DNA from 2 places in the Paenibacillus sp. RS8 genome. Region 2 is predicted to be linked to the other one. Evidence: riboswitches for the same ligand, from Rfam matches in the RefSeq annotation. Region 2 holds a riboswitch; the other holds the start of a gene.

Region 1 (3,419 bases), 1.2 Mb from region 2:
ATCCCAGGACCGATCTCTAGAGCCCCTGAGTCGCTATCTAGCCCAGCAGCGTCTACAATCTTGTCCAATATATTTTGATCAATCAAAAAATTCTGTCCTAAGCTCTTCTTGAACTTAAATCCATAACGTTGAATAATCTCTTTTGTCCGTTTTGGAGTTGAAATTTCCTCTCTACCACTCATGAAGTAATGCCCCCCTGATCAATTTGGGCGAGAGCTCCGGCAAATTCCTCCCGCGTAATTCCAAACATCGCCAGCCGCTTGTACAGCTGCTTGCCATTACAATATCCGATTCCAAGCAAATTACCAAGTGCCATACGTCTTTCAGCTGCCCGAGGGTGTACAAGCATTCCAGCGGCCATTAGATCGTCAATTCCAATTATTGCAGGTGCTCCTTCAAAAGAGGTATGTACGTTTCGTAGCGCATGACGAATCGCCTCTGGAGAGGCGTTCTCCACACCGATATCTCCCTTACGGGTTGCGTCCTTCTCCGGAATGAAAGCATGCTTGCAGCCCGGCACCTTTGCGGACACAATCTTACGAATTCGTTCACCCGCGTGATCCGGATCTGTAAGAATAATCACCCCTCTACGCTCCATAGCAAGCGCGATCTTCGCAATTACGGTCCGGTCTACCGCCGAGCCCCCTGTTTCGATCGTATCTGCTTCTACAGCGCGTTTAACAGCGACGGTATCACTCTTACCTTCAACGACAATTAATTCCTTAATCATATCTATTGACTCCTTCCAAAAAAAGCAAAAAAGAAGAGGTTTCGCTCCTCTTCTTTTGGTTAAAGAATTTATAAGTGATGAGCGGTTGCTCTGCGATCAACGAAATGATCATCTGGCGTTCCTTAACGGTTATCATCACTATAGCTTATCAAAGAATAATTTGCAAAAGCTTCCGAACTAATTTAACTCCGGCTTCACAGGTCCAATCACATAAACGGTACGTGATTTACGACCGAAATTACGCACATGGCTCAGTGAATCGTAATAGACATCTACTTTATTGCCTTTAATGGCACCGCCAGTATCTTCAGCTCGGCGGAATCCAAGCCCCTCAATATATACCCACCAGCCAATAGGGATTACATTCGGGTCTACTGCAATTGTACGACCTTCCGTTACGCGTGTTCCGGAGGCAGTTTTGGTACCTATACCTGGCTCTTCTGATGAATAAGCTGTCATGGAGACGTTCTTAATCATCTTCTTGTACTCAAAGTCTACGCCAGCCTTGCTTGTGACGTTATTAGTCTTGGCGCTAACCTTAGCCGTTTTGGAAGTAGTGTTTGATTTGGAAGTTGTTGTAGTCTTAGCTACAGCCGGCTTAGGAAGTGGTTTGGTACCAACGGCAATAACTTTATCTTTCGTTACCGTTTGTACTTCCTTACCAATCATGCGCATAGAGGCCAGTTCTCCGTCTTGGTAGATCTTTTCAATATGCTGAATCATGACGCCTGGTTTGCCTGCCTGTGCCACTCTAACTGTTCCCACAGTAAGGGAGGGGTCTGCTGTCTTGATGACTCTGAAGGGTAAGTTAGTTGTCCGCTGTACAGTCTGTTTGTTGATGCGAACAATCTTAATCCCCATGTTGGCAGAAATGGCGGTGTCTAACGAAGGGAAAATCTTATCATGACCTTCTAGGGTGATGCCCATTTTGTCAATTGCTTTACCGATTGTATCCTCGGTTGTATATAACGTTTTTGTTGCTCCGTCCGCAGTAAGGCTAATTTTCTGCGCACGATTGATAACGACACGGTCACCGTCTTTTATTTCATCACTCAGACCTAAAGATAGTTCATCATGCGGCTGCAGCGAAATTTGCTCTTTCTCCAGCACATCACCAAGAAGCGCTTCTCGCGTTTCAAGCGTCTGTGTCTGCCCGTCTATTACTAAAAATAATTGTTTGTTACTTTGACCGTGTACGTACAGCAGAATAAGTAGCGCGATAGCGACTGAAATCACGCCTGCAAGTAAAAGTACGCGAGTATTTACTTGCTCCCACCGTAGTGCGAAAGACCTGCTGGATGACTGCGAATCATGGGATACTTCTGGTTGGAATACGCCCATTCTCTCCATCCTCCTTACATAGCCCCGTCGTCAATTGTATATCATGAGGACTGAATTCCTTTGACGAAACTATTTGAGATTGTCACAGGACACGCACTTAATAACTTAGCGTCTCCTGCTCATGGATCGCCTGCTCGGCACAGCTACTCCCACCCCTGTTATATAACAGTATGTGGGCAACATTCTATTTATTCAAAAATAAAAAAGCCTAAAAAGAGTTCAATTGAGGACTCTTTCGTGGCTTCTCCAAATTCAGAATAGAGAATGCTTGTGCACGAGGTTGCCTCTCTTACTTGCGCTTACGGGGTTAGCTGTCGGGTTCGGACGAAAGAGAGACGCCCTATTTCAGGTCACCCGCTCATGGCGGTTGCCCTTAAATTCACCCCAAAGACCACGTGAAGAAATCAAATACTGTCCTGTGGCACGTCGAAGCCGTATTCAAAATACAGGCATGCGACAGGTCAATATTGGTTCCCCCGTTCTCCATACGGAGACTCAGCGAGACGATCCATGAATCAGTGGCTGTCACTATAACACAGCTCACATCACTGAAAAGATGATATCCTGTTTTGATGCATGTTGTAAAGGACGATTCAACCACGTTTAAGCAAAAATTTGGTTAAAATATTGTAATATTCAGCCGTTTTTATATTAAAAAAGTTTAATATATCGGCCATTCTCTATTTTTCGCCTATTTTACTCCCGTTTTCACTCAATCCCAAATCGTTCCAGTGCGTTCGCATACGTTATTTTAGCCAATTCTTCCCATGTTAGCCCTTTAATTTCAGCTGCCGCCTCTGCTACCAACTTCACATGAGCACTCTCATTTCGCTTCCCGCGGAAGGGATGAGGAGTCAAATATGGGGCATCCGTTTCGATCAATAATCGGTCTAACGGGGTCTGCGCAAGCACTTCTTTTGGCACTCGTGCATTTTTGAACGTAATGGGTCCTCCAAACGATAAATGAAAACCAAGATTCAAGCACATTTTTGCTGTTTCCCAGCTTCCTGAGAATGAGTGCATTACGCCTCCAACCTCATTTGCCTTTTCTTCCCGCAAAATCCGTACAACATCTTCATGGGCATCACGGTCATGAATACAAATCGGCATCTTTAGTTCACGGGCTAGTCCGATTTGCTTGCGAAAAACCTCATGTTGCACATCCTTGGGAGAGGTATCCCAGTAATAATCCAGTCCAATTTCCCCAATAGCCACCACTTTTTTATGACTGCACAGAGAAGCGATCCAATCGAGATCTCCTTCTTTCATATCTATCGCATCCTGTGGATGCCAGCCCACTGCAGCATAAATATAATCATAAGATTCTGCCAGCTTCATCGTAGAGGGA
Region 2 (3,419 bases):
AAAGCGCCCTAAGCCGATTACTACAAATTGCTGTGCTTTCATTTCTGATTAGCTCCTATCCAATAATTATTTTACCTTCTGGATGCTTATACAATGGTTTACCCTGTTTAGGACCAAGCGCATACACTAAAGTTAATGGACCTAGTCGACCTGCGAACATAGTCAGACAGATCAGAATCTTACCGATGATAGATAGTTCAGGTGTCAGCCCCATCGTTAGCCCTACCGTGGCAAAGGCCGAGGTTGTCTCAAATAAGATCGCTAAGAAATTACTATCCTCTGTTGTGGAAAGTACCATCGACACAGAGAGGATCAATAGTAAAGCTAGTAATGTTAACGTCAACGCTTTATAGATACGCTCCTGCGCCAATCGATAACGGAACAGTACAACATCTTCACGCCCGCGCAGCATCGCGATTACCGCACCTATCATAATGGTAAAGGTAGTAGTCTTAATCCCGCCACCCGTTGAACCCGGTGATGCACCAATAAACATAAGAATAACCATAAAGAACTGAGAGGCTTGCCGGAGTCCGGCAATATCCACCGTATTGGCACCAGCGGTTCGGGGCGATACAGACTGGAAGAATGCCGATAATATTTTGCCGCCGAAATTAAGATTACCCAGTGTGCGCTGATTCGTAAATTCAAATATAAAAATAACCAAAGCACCAATAACAATAAGCCCAGCCGTGGTAGAGAGTACAACTTTGCTATGCAAAGACAATTTACGTTTTACACGAAACTCCACCAGATCAGACATGACAATAAAACCAATACCGCCGGAGACAATCAGAAACATCACCACGATATTCACTAGCGGGTCATATACATAGTCGGTTAAACTCCGAAAATCCCCAAAAATATCAAATCCAGCATTATTAAACATCGACACTGCATGAAATATCCCAAAATAAATGGCCTTTCCCAGCGGCATATCAAACGCCCAACGTATGGACAGCAGCACCGCTGCACAGCCCTCAATGACTAATGAATAAATAAGTACTCTCCGGATCAGCCGAACAATCCCCTCCATAGAACCTTGGTTCATGGCTTCCTGTAGGATTAACCTGTCCCGCAAAGAGATTTTGCGTTTCATCATCATGGCAAATAAGGTGGCCATTGTCATAAAACCTAAGCCGCCAACCTGGATAAGCAACATAATCACGGTTTTTCCAAAAAAGGTGAATGTCGTCCCGGTGTCCAGCACCACAAGTCCAGTCACACAGGTTGCCGATGTCGAAGTAAACAATGCATCAATAAAACTCACAGCATTCCCGCTCGTACTCGAAATGGGAAGCATAAGCAGCAAAGCTCCTATCAGAATAATCGATGCAAAACCGAGCACCATAATCTGAGGCGGAGAGAGCTTCAGAAACTTTGATTCAGAAACTCTGCGAAACTGTGAAGCCACTATGCTCACCCTCTTATCTTAATTTAAAGAATTCCAACAAAAAAAGCACTGGAAAACCAATGCTACCCTTGGTTCCTGCAGTAAATTAGCCTACGAGGTTAGCTGACGGATTCGGACTGTGCAGGCTGCCCTATTCGTTCCTAGAACGAAATTCACCCCTGATGAATAAAGTCACCTTTTACGGCGTATACTCATCTTTTCATTACTTCTTATGGTTCCCCCGTTTTCACCTGAAATTCGGCTATATACAATTGCATACAAATTATATCTGTTATTTCGATAAATCACAAAGACACAATTAATGGTGATTCATATGAAAAATGCGGTTTGGAGAGGATGTACCAGAAGGAGTGCCTTTTCTCATCACTTTTCCGTGTTTTCCCTGCAATTGCATCGTTTTTCATGAAAAATGAAGAAATGATCACTTTAAATTCATGGTATATATTCAGTTTCCTATTCTATAATATCTCTATTACCCATAAAAAAAATATACGATGATTTTTGTAACTATCATGGCACTAATACTATAATGGAACATAACATTGTCAGTTTACAAGGAGGCGTTACATGAATCCCGTTGGCCAGCCCTTACAGCAACGTGCCCTCTCCAAGAGGCTCATCATCTCGGGCATTATCGGTCTTATTCTATTTATTATGTTTCAGATTGCCCCCTCGGTGCTAAATAGCCCTGCCGGGGAAGATACTACCGTCATCAGTAAGGCGGAAGCCCGCGACAAAGCGATATCATTTGCGGAACAAAAGTTAAACTATACCAAAGCACCAAACGATCAGTGGAATGTACTTTATGAAACGGATTCTTCCTTTTATGGTTATATGTCCCGCGAGAAGCTTTTGGAGGACTATACAAAAAAGAAATTGGATCAACGATATCCTTTTGACATCTTTCGTGTAACACTTAGTCCTTCAGCGGAACAAGAGCCACTGATCTCCGTTGACCTCAATATGTATACTGGCGCAGTTGTCGCCTTCACACAAGGAGCAGAAGGGTCATCTGCAGAATTGCCAAGCAATGTAACCACTGGTGCAAAAGAAGAGGACAAGGGTGCTGACTTGTCTTTGGCACAAAAAGAAAATCTTGCCCGCCCCTGGCTTCAGGAATGGGATGTAAATCCCGCCAAGCTGCAAATTGAATCGAATGCAGGATACTATGGGCTCGTGTATACTGACCGTTCCGTTCAGATCGGCGAATCCTTGCTTCACTATTATTTCGATTTCGCTGACGAACAGGTATCCAGCTTTAAAGCCGGATTTACTGCTCCAGCCTGGCATACCTCCTACGTGAAGGACCAGACCTCTCTCGCGGAAAAGCTTACTCTATTCGGTTACGGTCTGCCTACCTTAGCTTTAGGAATTTTGGCACTCATCTACAGCATACTTAGAAGAGAACATACCTCCTTTAAGCGCGGAATTTTCCTAAGCTCGGCTTATTTTGTAATCATGATGATCAGCACCTATAATATGCTTCCTGAATCTTCGGGCGAAGGACTCGAGGCTCAGATCACTTCCGTCATTATGTTCATCATTTATGCCTTATATAGCCTGCTAATGTCCTCCCTGCTCTATTTCTCTTTAGTTGGAGGGGACGGCCTTTGGAAAAAAGAAGAGGGGATGAACCCATGGCCTCGTGCTAAAGAGCCTGGCTATGGTAAATACGTGCTGGATAGTATCCGGGCTGGATACATCTGGGCATTCGTGCTGCTAGGGGTACAGACCCTTATGTTCATCGTATTATCATTGACTTTGCAGAACTGGTCCACTACTGACGCTACTCAATCTCCTTACAACATGAGATATGCTTGGCTGCTGCCTATCGTTGCATGGCTCGCCGGGTTATCCGAGGAAGCTATTTATCGTTTTTTCGGAATCCCTATGTTGAAAAAGGTGTTCCGGAGCACGTTCATCGCTTGCCTGATCACTACGCTGGTATGGGCGTTTGGTCATACACTTTATCCGATCTACCCTATCAGCTCCCGTCCTATTGAGC

What was found. Region 2 has a riboswitch for cyclic di-AMP ahead of ACDZ28_RS02505 (TrkH family potassium uptake protein). Riboswitches for the same ligand answer to the same signal wherever they lie in the genome.
Region 1: another riboswitch for cyclic di-AMP. It lies ahead of ACDZ28_RS08285 (ubiquitin-like domain-containing protein); the one in region 2 lies ahead of ACDZ28_RS02505 (TrkH family potassium uptake protein).

The regions. Positions count from the first base shown of each region.
Region 1 is NZ_CP168131.1:1,570,814-1,574,232, reverse strand. Features, by position in the region: gene rsmA (16S rRNA (adenine(1518)-N(6)/adenine(1519)-N(6))-dimethyltransferase RsmA) at 1-182, opposite strand, end outside; gene rnmV (ribonuclease M5) at 179-730, opposite strand; gene ACDZ28_RS08285 (ubiquitin-like domain-containing protein) at 908-2,071, opposite strand; cyclic di-AMP (ydaO/yuaA leader) riboswitch at 2,353-2,582, opposite strand; gene ACDZ28_RS08280 (TatD family hydrolase) at 2,780-3,419, opposite strand, start outside.
Region 2 is NZ_CP168131.1:329,487-332,905, forward strand. Features, by position in the region: gene ACDZ28_RS02500 (TrkA family potassium uptake protein) at 1-42, opposite strand, end outside; gene ACDZ28_RS02505 (TrkH family potassium uptake protein) at 56-1,351, opposite strand; cyclic di-AMP (ydaO/yuaA leader) riboswitch at 1,488-1,667, opposite strand; gene ACDZ28_RS02510 (CPBP family intramembrane glutamic endopeptidase) at 1,982-3,419, shown strand, end outside.